4 regions of the Mammaliicoccus fleurettii genome follow, and region 4 is predicted to be linked to each of the others. Evidence: predicted binding sites of a transcription regulator. Region 4 holds the regulator's gene; each other region holds the start of a gene.
The links. Region 4 encodes Rex, which represses fermentation and respiration genes when NADH is low (regulators of the CRP and FNR family bind a similar motif). Its sites were predicted from a motif close to TTGTGAAATATTTCACAA; they were not measured.

Region 1 (3,221 bases), on a different contig from region 4:
TTAGCTAAAATAGGTCTTTCAAAAATACCATTTCCTGAGTTATCAAAATATGGGAATTGTACAGTCATAATTTTTGAATTATAATCTTTTAACGTTAGAGCTGGATCAATAAATGTGCCATCTTCATTTTCTAAATTTAGATTCCACTTAGCACCTTCTTCATAACGTTGACCCATAGTTCCATTAGGTATCACAAGTTTCTCTGTATTTGCATCATAAACAACAGGTTTCCATTCAGCATGTTCTGTTTCCATACCAATATCACTTGATCTTAAAAATCTACCTGCTTTATAACCATCACCATGTTTTTCTAATTGAATAACAAATGGCATATCTGTATATTGTTTAGAATAATTTATAAACATTTCTTCTTTATTATCTTCGTAATATTCTTGAAGTATTACGTGTGTCATAGCTTGAGCCAATGCTGCATCAGTACCAGGATTTGGTGCTAACCAATTATCAGCAAATTTCACATTTTCCGCATAATCTGGTGCTACTGAAACAACTTTCGTACCTTTATAACGTACTTCAGTCATAAAATGCGCATCAGGTGTTCTTGTTAAAGGAACATTTGAACCCCACATAATAATATATCCAGCGTTATACCAATCACTTGATTCAGGTACATCTGTCTGTTCACCCCAAATTTGTGGAGAAGCTGGAGGTAAATCTGCATACCAATCATAAAAGCTCAACATTTCTCCACCCAATAAAGAAATGAAACGTGCACCAGAGGCATAGCTAATCATAGACATTGCAGGTATTGGCGTAAATCCAGCAATTCTATCTGGTCCAAACTTTTTAATAGTATATATAAGTTGTGCAGCAATAAGTTGTGTGACATCTCTCCAATTAACTCTTACGTGTCCACCTTTACCTCTAGCACTTTTATACATTTCAGCTTTAGTTTCATCTTCTACAATAGATGACCAAGCAACGACAGGATCACCATATTCACTTAAAGCAGCTTTCCATAATTTCCATAGTTTTCCCCTAACATAAGGAAATTTCACACGTAATGGACTATATTCATACCATGAAAAAGAAGCACCACGAGGACATCCCCTAGGTTCGAACTCTGGCATATCAGGTCCACAAGATGGATAATCAATCTGTTGGTTTTCCCAAGTTATAACACCATTTTTCACAAAAACTTTCCATGAACACGAACCCGTACAGTTAACACCATGAGTAGTTCTGACCACTTTGTCATGACTCCAACGCTCTCTATACATCTTTTCCCATTCTCTACTTTTCTCTTCTAAAATCGACCAGTTACCATTAAATTTCTCTGTTGGCTTAAAGAATTTCAAACCTAACTTAGACATAGATAGTACCTCCTAATATTTGCCCTTTATAAACTACTTAAATTGTAATTTTTTTCACAAACTTTTTATATTAGGGGATTACCTATACATTGTTACGAAATCCCTATTGTGTTAGTTATGACATTTTATAAAGAGGGACATAATTCCGAGAAATGCCCGTAAGAACTAGTGTCTAAGGAGCATTATTCGGAATTCTGCTAGTTAGAACATCCTAAGGAGCATTATTCGGAATTTTGCCAGTTAGAACTTTCTAAGGAGCACTATTCGGAATTTTGCTAGTTAGAACTTTCTAAGGAGCACTATTCGGAATTCTGCCAGTTAGAACTTCCTAAGGAGCACTATTCAGAATTTTGCCAGTTAGCGCAGTCTTAGGAGCACTATTCGGAATTCTGCCAGTTAGCGCAGTCTTAAGGAACACTATTCAGAATTCTGCTAGTTAGCGCAGTCTAAGGAACACTATTTATATTCAAAAATAAAAACCCCCAACCCGAAATATCGTTTCGGATTGGGGGCTAAGCTTTATTAGATATATACTATTTTATTTCAATTACTTCGTCTGCTAGTGTTTGAACTTCTTTTTTTGAATGAGATACAAGTATAATTGGAATTTGCCATGTTTTAAATATATATTTTATAAGTTCCATGCCTTCTTCTTTAGTTTCATCATCTAAACTTGAAAATGGCTCGTCTAATAAAAGTAAGTTTGGCTTTACGCTGAGCACTCTACATAATGCAACTCTTTGTGATTCTCCACCTGACAACGTTGATGGATATTGGTTTAAGCAATTTGCTATACGTAAATGATTGATTAACTGCTCTGTTTCTTTATTTGGCGACTTCATATAATGTATATTTTCTTGTACGGTCATATGGGGAAATAGTTGATAATCTTGAAATAAATATCCAATTTTTCTATCTTGAACTTTTATAAGATGTTGTTGGTAGCTTAATTTTTCTTTCTGAATTTCAATATTATATTCTTCCGCTTCTTCTAAACCAGCAATAATGTTTAATAACGTAGATTTACCTATACCTGATTTCCCTACTATGGCATAAATTTTAGGTTCTGTAGATTGGATATTTAATGTGATTGTTCTATTTTTAATTAGCTTTTTTATAAAAATTTTAATCATAAATACCTACTCCCACTTATGACTCTTTTGATTTAATAAATTGAGTGAACTGATTACGCATACCGCAAATGCTATGAGTACAATAACCCATAACCAAGCTTTATGTTCTTCACCAGCTTGTACTAAGAAATATATTTCTAAAGGAAGTGTGTTGGTTAATCCTGGTATGTAACCTGCCACCATAAGTGTTGCACCAAATTCTCCTAATCCTCTAGCAAAGCTCATTACAATTCCTGAGAAGATAGACCGTTTTGATAAAGGTAAGATAATTGTTCTAAATATTTTACCTTCACTCGCTCCCATTGTTCTTGCTGAGTTGAGCATTTTCGGGTTAATTGATTGAAAGCCATTTATAACATGTTGATACATTAAAGGTAAACTTACGATCACTGCTGCAATTACAGCACCAACCCATGTAAAAATGACATTAATATGAAATACATCATCTAAAAACTGTCCAAAAATCTTATTTTTAGAGAATACAATTAATAATACAAATCCCATAACAGTTGGAGGTAAGACAATTGGTAGCATAATTACACTTTCAATAATTGGCTTTAATTTACCTTTATAGTTGAACATCAATTTAGCCAGAATTATACCTAAGATACATACGATGATTGTACTTATTAATGTTACTTTTATCGATATCCATAATGGCGTTAAATCTGGCATAGTCTTATCCCCTAACCTTCAAAGTGATATGCTTTAAATATTTCTTTTGCTTCTTTAGATTTTAAAAATTCAAACCATGCTT
Region 2 (3,221 bases), on a different contig from region 4:
AATATATTGAACCGTATGACGTCCACATAATTCAGTAATTTGTTGTTCTGATGCAGAAAGTTTAGAATATGTCGGATGATCACCACAAGTTTCACAATCATTCCGTCTCATTTGATCAAAACCAAATGTTTGATGCTCTCCATACCATACGTCTCCGTATGTGATTTTAGGTGTAAATTCAAATCCTGATAATATTTTTAAACCATCTGCGACTTGTAAGCTCGTAGCCATCGTTACAGCAGGATTTATTACGCCCACTGTGTCGCATGTTCTATTGATAACAGGTAATTGAGGGAGTACACAATCAAAGCAAGGTGTAACGCCTGGTATAAATGTAGCTTGAACATATGTTGATTCTAAACATGCACCGTATATCCAAGGTATGTTCATTTTATAAGCAAAGTCATTGATTATCAGTCTAGTATTAAAATTATCTGTTGCATCGATAATGATGTCAGAATATCTCGCTACTTCTTGTAATAACTTTGCATCACATTGAGCGATATAAGTTTTTATTTGAATGTCTTCACGTATCTTTTTTAAATGTCTTTCTGCAGCAACAACTTTAGGTAACATTTCTTTAATATCTTTTTCGACAAATAAAGTTTGTCTTTGTAAATTAGATGATTCTACATAATCTCGATCGATAATGTTTAATCTATTTACGCCTGATCTTGCAAATTGTTCCGCAACATGTGTGCCTAAAGCACCCATTCCTACTATAGTGACATTACTCTTTTCTATTTTTTCTTGTCCTTGTTCTCCAATTTTATCGAATAAAATTTGACGAGAATAACGTTCGTTCATTTTTATCAACCTTTCACGAATCTCTTTAACTCTATTATAGAATGAAAGCACTTTATCCTCAATTAATAGAGAACCTACTCTTACTTAAAAGAGCAGGTTATACTATTATAATATCCTTTTTTCTATTTTTGTCATATGCATCATTGAGATAAGTGCAATTATTCCAGTTAAAGCTAACAAGAAAAATGCTAAATGATTTGAACCCATAAAGCTTGTAACGAACGAAATGATTAAAGGCGGGAAGAATCCACCAAGCCCTCCCATCATAGATACGACACCATTAACAACGCCTGCTTCTTTATTGAAATATGTAGGTACAAGTTTGAAAATCAAACCATTTCCAATACCGGCACAAATACTGATAGTTAAACATCCAATCGTAAATAGTAAAATATTATGTGCTATCGAAAGTATTAAAGCTCCTGAGATCATTCCAATGAAGAAAATTTTAAGAACATTTAAAGCGTTAAATTTATCGCCTAACATTCCCCCTATTGGTCTTAATAAAGTTGCTATAGCTATGAATACACCTGTTCTAATACCTGCGTCTACTTTATCTATTTCAAAATGATCAACTAAAAAGTTTGGTAAAAATAATCCAAATGCTACAAACGAACCAAAAGTGATAAAGTACCAGAAACTAAAGTAATGAAGCTTATAATTATTTATAACTTGTTTAGTTTGTGACACCATTGGTATTTTAACTTTAGGTTCATCTTTATCACCAAAAATAAACATTAACACTGCAAATAGAGCCATAATGATTAAATATAATTGCACAGTATGTTGCCAACCTATCGTACCAGCAATAGGTGGTGCTAAAAATGAAGAAACAGCTGTTCCTAAATTCCCCATTCCATATATACCATTCGCAAAACCATGTTTTTCTTTAGGATAATATTTAGGAATAGAAGTTACACCAACTGAAAATACTGCTCCACCAAGACCGATGAAGAAACCAGCCACCATTAAACCAGCTGTTGATTGCGCTTGACTCAAATAAAATACTGGAAATAATAAAATAACAAAACTGATTAAAAAGACTAGTCTAGAACCTAATAAATTTGTATAGTATCCAATTGGTATTCTCAAAAAGGAACCTAATATAACTGGTATCGCTAAAATAATTGCTTTTTGTCCTTCTTGCACATTAATGTCTTGCGTAATGTAAGGCATTAAAGGTGCTAATATACTCCAAACCATAAAACCTGCCATTAAACTCAAAGTTTGAAGCGGTAACTGAACTTTGCCTATGTTGTTTCTCATCTCTTTTCACCCTTTTTTTCATTTGAACTTTATTAACGTTCATTTCATGCTAATTGTAGGCTATTTGTGAAAAGATGCACATAAGGATATACCCTTAGAAAAATAAGTAAAATCCCTATATTACAAATGAGGTAAATTTCGTAATTTAAGCAAGGTTAAATTCATAACTTCTTTTGAGTTTATATTATATGGCCTGCGTGCTTATCTGCAATTTTGTCTAGATTTGTTAATTATAAAACTACATAATTTATTAATAAAAAAAGCCAGACGACTATGACGATATTAAATCGTTAGTTGTCTGGCTTATTCAATACTTTTTAAAAGTCTAATAATTTTTTCTTCATAGCATATTCAACGAGTTCAGGACGAGATTTTAAATCTAGTTTGTCCATAATGCGTGCTTTGTGTGCTTCTATCGTTTTGACTGAAACAAATAGTTTTTCAGCAATTTCTTTATTTCCAAATCCTTTTGCAATTAAAGGAAGGATCTCTAATTCTCTTTGAGATAATATTTTAAATGGATCAGAATGATGCACGCCATCTTGTTTAGGATTAACTAATTCATTTACTAATGAACTTGTAACTTTTGAATCTATATACATGTTTCCTCTATGAATTGTTCTGACTGCATTTATTAATTCTTCATCTGGCGCATTTTTTAATATATAGCCTTTTGCACCACTTCTTAGAACATGGAATAAATATTCTTCATCATCAAACATCGTTAATATTAATATTTTTGTATTTTTAAAATCATCCGAAATCTTTCCTGTCGCTATTAGACCTGATTCTCCTGGAGGCATGCTCAAATCCATTATTAGGACGTCTGGTTCATGTTTTGCCACCATTTGATATGCTTCTATCCCGTCAGCAGCTGTAGCTACTACTTCCATATCTTCTTGATAATTTAATATCATTGAAAAACCAGTTCTCACTACTGCATGATCATCTGCAATTACGAGTTTCATGTTTCTTCCCCCACTGTTATCCTATTGGCACATTTAATTTTACATTCGTGCCTTTTCCCAGTTTACTTTCGATATTAATTTTACCACCAACAATTTCAGCACGTTCTTTCATGCCATAAATACCAAGTCCTGAACCTTTTGGCTCACTACCCAATACAAAGCCATTGCCTTGATCTGCAA
Region 3 (3,221 bases), on a different contig from region 4:
AAAGCAAAGAACCCAGCACCAAAATCTATCGCACCGATAATGATATAACCATACAAAAAGAGCCAAAGTACAGTGATTCCTATATGTTGATAATCCATTATACTTCACCCTTTCTGTCTATTATTTTATTCACATCATCCGTAGCTTTACTATGACTGAACATTCTAATTAGAACATAACTTGATGAAATACCTAGTATTAAATAAAGAATTGCAAAAGCTATAAATACTAGACTTAAACCATCAGCATGTGTAGCTGCATCTGCAACTTTTAAATAGCCTCGTAATATCCAAGGTTGTCTACCCATTTCTGCTAAGAACCAACCAAATTCTATAGCTAGCATTGCTAATGGACCTGTCAAAACAGCTAAATACAATATAGGTTTACTATATTGAGACCATTTCTTGAACCATTTTAATACGATGAACAATGCTGAAACTGCAAAACAATAAACACCGAAGAACACCATTAAATCAAAGAAATAATGAATAATAAGCGGTGGTGTTTCATCACTTTTGAATTCATTTAGCCCTTTTACTTCAGTATTGAAATTATTATCTGATAAGAAGCTTAGCGCCCCAGGAATTTTAATAGCACCTTTAACTTCTTGTTTATCTTCATCTACTAATCCAAATAATACAAGGTCAGCTTTTGATTCACTTTCAAAATGCCACTCCATAGCTGCTAGCTTTTCTGGTTGTTCTTCATGTAAAAATTTTGCAGATAAATCACCTGCAAGCATAGCGAATAAACTCGCAATAAGACCTACTGTCATAGTAAGTTTAAGTGCTTTTTTATGATATTCTTTATCATCAATGAATTTATTCTTGATTAAACGATATGCTGCAATACTTGCCAAAATAAATGCAGCTGTCATAAAAGCAGTCGCAATTACATGGAATGATCTTACCCCAAATGATGCATTAAACATTGCTGCTAATGGATCAATATTCATTAATTTCCCGTTAATAAAATCAAAACCACTAGGCGTATTCATGAAAGAATTCACAGATGTAATGAAAAACGCTGAGAATGTTCCACCAATAATAACTGGTAAATTAATTAAAAAGTGTGTCCATTTTCCTTTAAATCTATCCCAAGTATATAGATAAATACTTAAGAAAATCGCCTCAAAGAAAAAGGCAAATGTTTCCATAAATAATGGTAGCGCAATAACTTGACCACCTAATTGCATAAATGACGGCCACAATAATGATAATTGTAAGCCAATAATCGTCCCTGTAACAACACCAACTGCTACAGTAATTGTGTAACCTTTAGACCAACGCTTTGCCATAGCAATATACATAGGATTGTCTTTCTTAATACCTATGAATTCAGCAATAGCAAACATTAATGGGATACCTACACCAATTGTTGCAAATATGATATGGAATCCCAAGGTCATAGCAGTCAGTAAACGACTAATAACTACTGCATCCATAATATTCCTCCATTCAACGTTTGTGATTTACATCACAATTTAAACTCATTATACATCATTTTAAACATTAATAAAATGTTTAACATTTACAAAGTAATGACAAATTAGTGGCATTATTAAACATAATCGTTGAACACAATTAGAAATCGTTATAATATGACTATATAAAGTCGAGGTGAAAGCAATGAATAAAGTTACGATTTATACACAAGATCAGTGTCCCCCTTGCCAATTTGTTAAACAATATTTCAAGGAAAAGGAAATTGATTACACTGAAAAAAATATTAAAAATAAACAGTTCAAAAATGAATTAATAGATTTAGATAGCTTTTCAACGCCTACTGTTCTTATAAATGATAAAGTATTTTACCAAGTTGATATAAATTCTTTCAATGAAGCTTTAGGTAAAAACTGATGAAATTTCATTTTCCAAATTCTAAAATAAAGTTAGTAACGCATTCACTTCAAAGTAATTTATCTACTAATTTAAAGATAGTCCATATTTCAGATTTACACTTAGGCTATTATTCTACTTTAGAAGACTTACATCAACTTGTTCTTTTAATAAACAAACAAGAGGCTGATATAGTTTGTTTTACTGGTGATTGTTTTGACAATATCAAATATGCTTCATTTGATCCTTATCTTGTTATACCTTTATTTAGAACGATTCAATCAAAATATGGTAAGTTTTTCGTTCCTGGCAATCATGATTACGGGTCAAACGGTATACAAATCGTATTAAACATCATAAAAAAGTCTGGTTTTCAATTACTACTAAATGATTATTATAAAATTGTGACTCCAGCTGGTAATATTTTAATACATGGAATAGACGATATATGTTTTGGCCAACCAAATTTTAATAGTTCCTTCCAATTAGCAGATGGTCCTATCGCATATAGAATAGGTTTGATGCATGAACCTGATAAAGTTAAATTGTTGGACCCTAACATCGACTTAGTATTATCTGGCCATACGCATGGAGGCCAAGTACGCGTGCCTAAAATTGGTGCATTATATACACCTACTTTTGGCAAAAAATATATTCAAGGTTTATATCATATTAGAAGACAGCAACATCTATTTGTAAACAAAGGTATAGGCATGACGAGATTACCTATTAGAATATTTTGTTCACCTGAAATTGGCATATTTAATATTAAAGCTAAAAAAAGTAGGACGTGAGTAAATCACGCCCTACTTTTTATTTACCATTTATGATAATTCATTAACAAGTTCTACAACTTCTTCTTCAGTTGCACAGTTAATAGCACGACTTGCTAATTCTTGCATTTCTTTTTGATCTAATTGTTTGATTTGTTTTCTTGCTTTAAGAATACTTGTCGCACTCATAGAAAATTCATCTAAGCCTAATCCAAGTAATAATGGAATTGCCGTGTTATCTCCAGCCATTTCTCCACACATACCTGTCCATTTACCTTCTTTATGTGAAGCTTCAATTACTTGCTTAACTAAGCGAAGAATTGCTGGGTTATATGGTTGGTATAAATATGAAACACGCTCAGACATACGATCAGCTGCCATAGTGTATTGGATTAAATCGTTTGTACCGATACTGAAGAAATCAACTTCTTTAGCAAAGATATCAGCAAGTGCTGCAGTTGATGGAATCTCTACCATAATACCGATTTCGATATCATCATCAACTTTAACACCTTCAGAAACTAATTTCTCTTTTTCTTCTAGTAAGATTGCTTTAGCGTCTCTGAATTCTTTAATTGTAGCTATCATTGGAAACATGATATTTAATTTA
Region 4 (3,221 bases):
TTTGTAGAGCTTGTTCTAACATTTCTTTAGAATCAATATCTAAATGGTTGGTAGGTTCATCAAGAATAAGAACGTTATTTTTTTCTAGTATTAACAATGCTAGTTGAAGACGTGCTTTTTCTCCACCTGATAAGTCATTAATTACTTTTTTGACTTCATCCTGGGTAAATAAGAATCTGCCTAAAATGGTTCTAATGTCTTTCTCTAGCATATGTGAGTATTGATTCCATACATAATCTAATATTGTCATATTGGATTTAAATTCTGCTTGTTTTTGGTCATAATAACCAATCTGAATATTAGAACCGAATAAGACATCTCCAGCTAATGCAGGAAGCTTTTGTGCGATTGTCTTAATCAAAGTAGATTTACCGATTCCGTTTGGACCGATTATAGCGATGCGATCATGACGTTTTACTTCTAAATTAATTGGTGAAGTTATGCTTTCAGAGTAACCAATTTCTAAATTATTAATTTTTAAAACATCTTCACCAGTAGCTCGGTTTATTTCGAAATTAATTTGTGCACTTTTTGCATCAAGTCTTGGCTTATCGATTCTTTCCATTCGTTCTAAGACTTTACGTCTACTTTTCGCCATACCACTTGTAGATGCGCGTGTTATATTTTTTTCAACAAATGTTTCTAATTTTTTAATCTCACTTTGTTGTCTTTCGTATTCAGCCATTACTTTTTCGTAATGTGCGTCACGTTCTTTCAAAAACTTACTATAGTTACCTACGTATTTTTTTACAGAACCTAAAGCAACATCGTAAACTTGGTTAACTATTTTATCTAAAAAGTATCTATCGTGACTGATTATAACGATAGCGCCTTTGAAATGTGTTAAATAGTTCTCAAGCCATTCTGTTGTATCCATATCTAAATGGTTAGTAGGTTCATCTAGTAATAACAAGTCTGGTTCACTTAATAACATCTGAGCCATCGATAATCTAGTCTTTTGACCACCACTGAATGATTGAATTTGTCTATCAAAGTCAGACTCTATAAAATTCAAACCCGTTAAAACAGTTTTAATTTTACTTTCATATTGATAGCCATCCAATGATTCGTATTGATTTGATAGTGTTTCATATTGAGATAACTTTTCTTGATAAGTATCGCTATCATAGTCATCTGCGTGTTTGCTTAACCAGTCTGTTAAAGATTTCATCTTTTCTTCAATTACTATTACATGTTCAAATGGTTTTTTCATTTCATTCATAACAGTATCATTTGAGTCTAATGTCATTTGTTGTGTTAAATATCCCATAGAAACTTGTTTACCTTTAGACATGTTTCCTGAATCATAACTTTCGACGCCGGCAATAATTTTCATGAGTGTTGTTTTACCTGCACCATTTCTTCCAACTATTGCAATTCTTTCACCTGTTTTAACTTCAAAATCAGCATCTGAAAAAATAACATCGCCATCAAAAGATTTTTCTAAATTATTTATTTGTAAAAGTATCATGTTTACACCTCTCTATTAGTTATTATTCTACATGAAAATGAACGATAATTGTATGTAAATGACATACAATATTTATATAGTTATTTTATGTGAAGTTTGTTATAATAAACCCATTAGATGTGAACGCAATCACATTATTTTATAGTGGAAAAGGTGAGGATTTTGGCAAAGAATGATGTGAAGATCCCTAAAGCAACTTTGAAACGTTTGCCTCTTTATTATAGATTTGTTAGTACACTTCATAATTCAGGCGTAGATCGTGTATCTTCAAAAGAATTAAGTGAAGGTCTTAAAATTGATTCAGCTACAATTCGCCGAGATTTTTCATATTTTGGTGAATTAGGAAAAAAGGGTTACGGATACAATATTAGTTATTTATTAAAATTTTTTAGAACAACCCTTGAACAAGATGATATGACTAAAGTCGCAATCGTTGGTGTTGGTAATTTAGGTACTGCACTTGTGAATTATAATTTTACTGTTAATGATAGAATGCAAATTGTCGCAGCTTTCGATCAATCTGAAAGTATATCTGGAAGTATGGTAGGTAAATTGACAGTTGATAGTATGGATGATTTTGAAAAAGTAGTTGAAGAAGTAGGTATACAAGTTGTAATATTGACAGTACCACAACAAGCAGCACAAAGAGTTGCTGATCGTATAACATCTGCTGGAATTACTGGTATTTTGAATTTTACACCTCAAAGAATAAATGTACCTGAGAAAGTGCAGGTTCATCATATAGATTTAGGAATTGAATTGCAATCTTTAATCTTCTTTATGAAGAATCAATAGGAGGGTATCAAATGGAAGCTTTAACGTTTATTAATACAGTCGGTATTTCAGGACCAGTTAGTTTATTATTTATAGGGGTAGTAGCATTAATTATATTTGGGCCAAAGAAATTACCACAGTTTGGTAGAGCGATGGGATCAACTTTGAAAGAATTTAAAGATGCTACAGATGGCATGACAAACTTTGATGAAAAGAAAAGTAATCCTGAAGATAGCAAAGATAAAGAAGTTAAATAGAATTTTATTTAACAGATGTTCCCTTAAATGTGGCGGGTTTCCTGCCACATCTTTTTTTAGATTGGAGGTAAGATGGTGGATAAAGACAATTTAACATTTGTCGAACACTTAGAAGAATTACGTGGTCGTATTATGATTATTGCATATTTTCTAATAGGTGGGCTCATTATTGGATTTTTCATTGCTAAACCAGTGATTTACTATATTACGAATGATGATTTTACCCAAACATTAGAATTGAATGCGTTTAGGATAACAGATCCACTCACAATATACATAGCAATGATTATCATTATTGCATTTATTATTGTATCACCAGTTATATTATATGAAATATGGGCATTTATATCTCCGGGATTACATCCAAAAGAACAAAAAGTTACACTAAGTTATATTCCATTTAGTTTGTTCTTGTTTGTAGGAGGTTTGTTATTTTCATACTTTATCATATTCCCATATTTAATAGCATTTACGATGGGACTAGCAGATGACATGGGTATAAAGCAGACCATTGGTATTAAAGAATATTTTAGTGAATTATTCAAATTTACGATACCTTTTGGTTTCGTATTTCAATTGCCAATTTTATTATTATTCTTAACAAGATTAGGGATTGTAACACCGATGTTCTTAAAGAAAAACAGAAAATATGCATACTTCATATTACTTGTCGTAGCAGCATTAATAGCTCCACCTGATTTTATGACACATATGTTATT

Region 1: a site for Rex is predicted at 1,374-1,391, ahead of B2G86_RS04790 (nitrate reductase subunit alpha). Genes of this name have one in related genera too.
Region 2: a site for Rex is predicted at 2,138-2,155, ahead of B2G86_RS04755 (nitrate/nitrite transporter). Genes of this name have one in related genera too.
Region 3: a site for Rex is predicted at 1,465-1,482, ahead of B2G86_RS03675 (cytochrome ubiquinol oxidase subunit I). Genes of this name have one in related genera too.

Annotation. Positions count from the first base shown of each region.
Region 1 covers NZ_MWJM01000004.1:101,324-104,544, forward strand. The annotation lists gene B2G86_RS04790 (nitrate reductase subunit alpha) at 1-1,331, opposite strand, end outside; gene B2G86_RS04795 (ATP-binding cassette domain-containing protein) at 1,865-2,464, opposite strand; gene modB (molybdate ABC transporter permease subunit) at 2,471-3,139, opposite strand; gene modA (molybdate ABC transporter substrate-binding protein) at 3,151-3,221, opposite strand, start outside.
Region 2 covers NZ_MWJM01000004.1:91,632-94,852, forward strand. The annotation lists gene B2G86_RS04750 (ThiF family adenylyltransferase) at 1-807, opposite strand, end outside; gene B2G86_RS04755 (nitrate/nitrite transporter) at 913-2,073, opposite strand; gene nreC (nitrate respiration regulation response regulator NreC) at 2,391-3,041, opposite strand; gene B2G86_RS04765 (sensor histidine kinase) at 3,058-3,221, opposite strand, start outside.
Region 3 covers NZ_MWJM01000003.1:154,508-157,728, reverse strand. The annotation lists gene B2G86_RS03680 (cytochrome d ubiquinol oxidase subunit II) at 1-98, opposite strand, end outside; gene B2G86_RS03675 (cytochrome ubiquinol oxidase subunit I) at 98-1,444, opposite strand; gene B2G86_RS03670 (glutaredoxin family protein) at 1,629-1,859, shown strand; gene B2G86_RS03665 (metallophosphoesterase) at 1,859-2,632, shown strand; gene ptsP (phosphoenolpyruvate--protein phosphotransferase) at 2,663-3,221, opposite strand, start outside.
Region 4 covers NZ_MWJM01000017.1:17,907-21,127, reverse strand. The annotation lists gene B2G86_RS11365 (ABC-F family ATP-binding cassette domain-containing protein) at 1-1,471, opposite strand, end outside; gene B2G86_RS11360 (redox-sensing transcriptional repressor Rex) at 1,634-2,266, shown strand; gene B2G86_RS11355 (twin-arginine translocase TatA/TatE family subunit) at 2,278-2,502, shown strand; gene tatC (twin-arginine translocase subunit TatC) at 2,575-3,221, shown strand, end outside.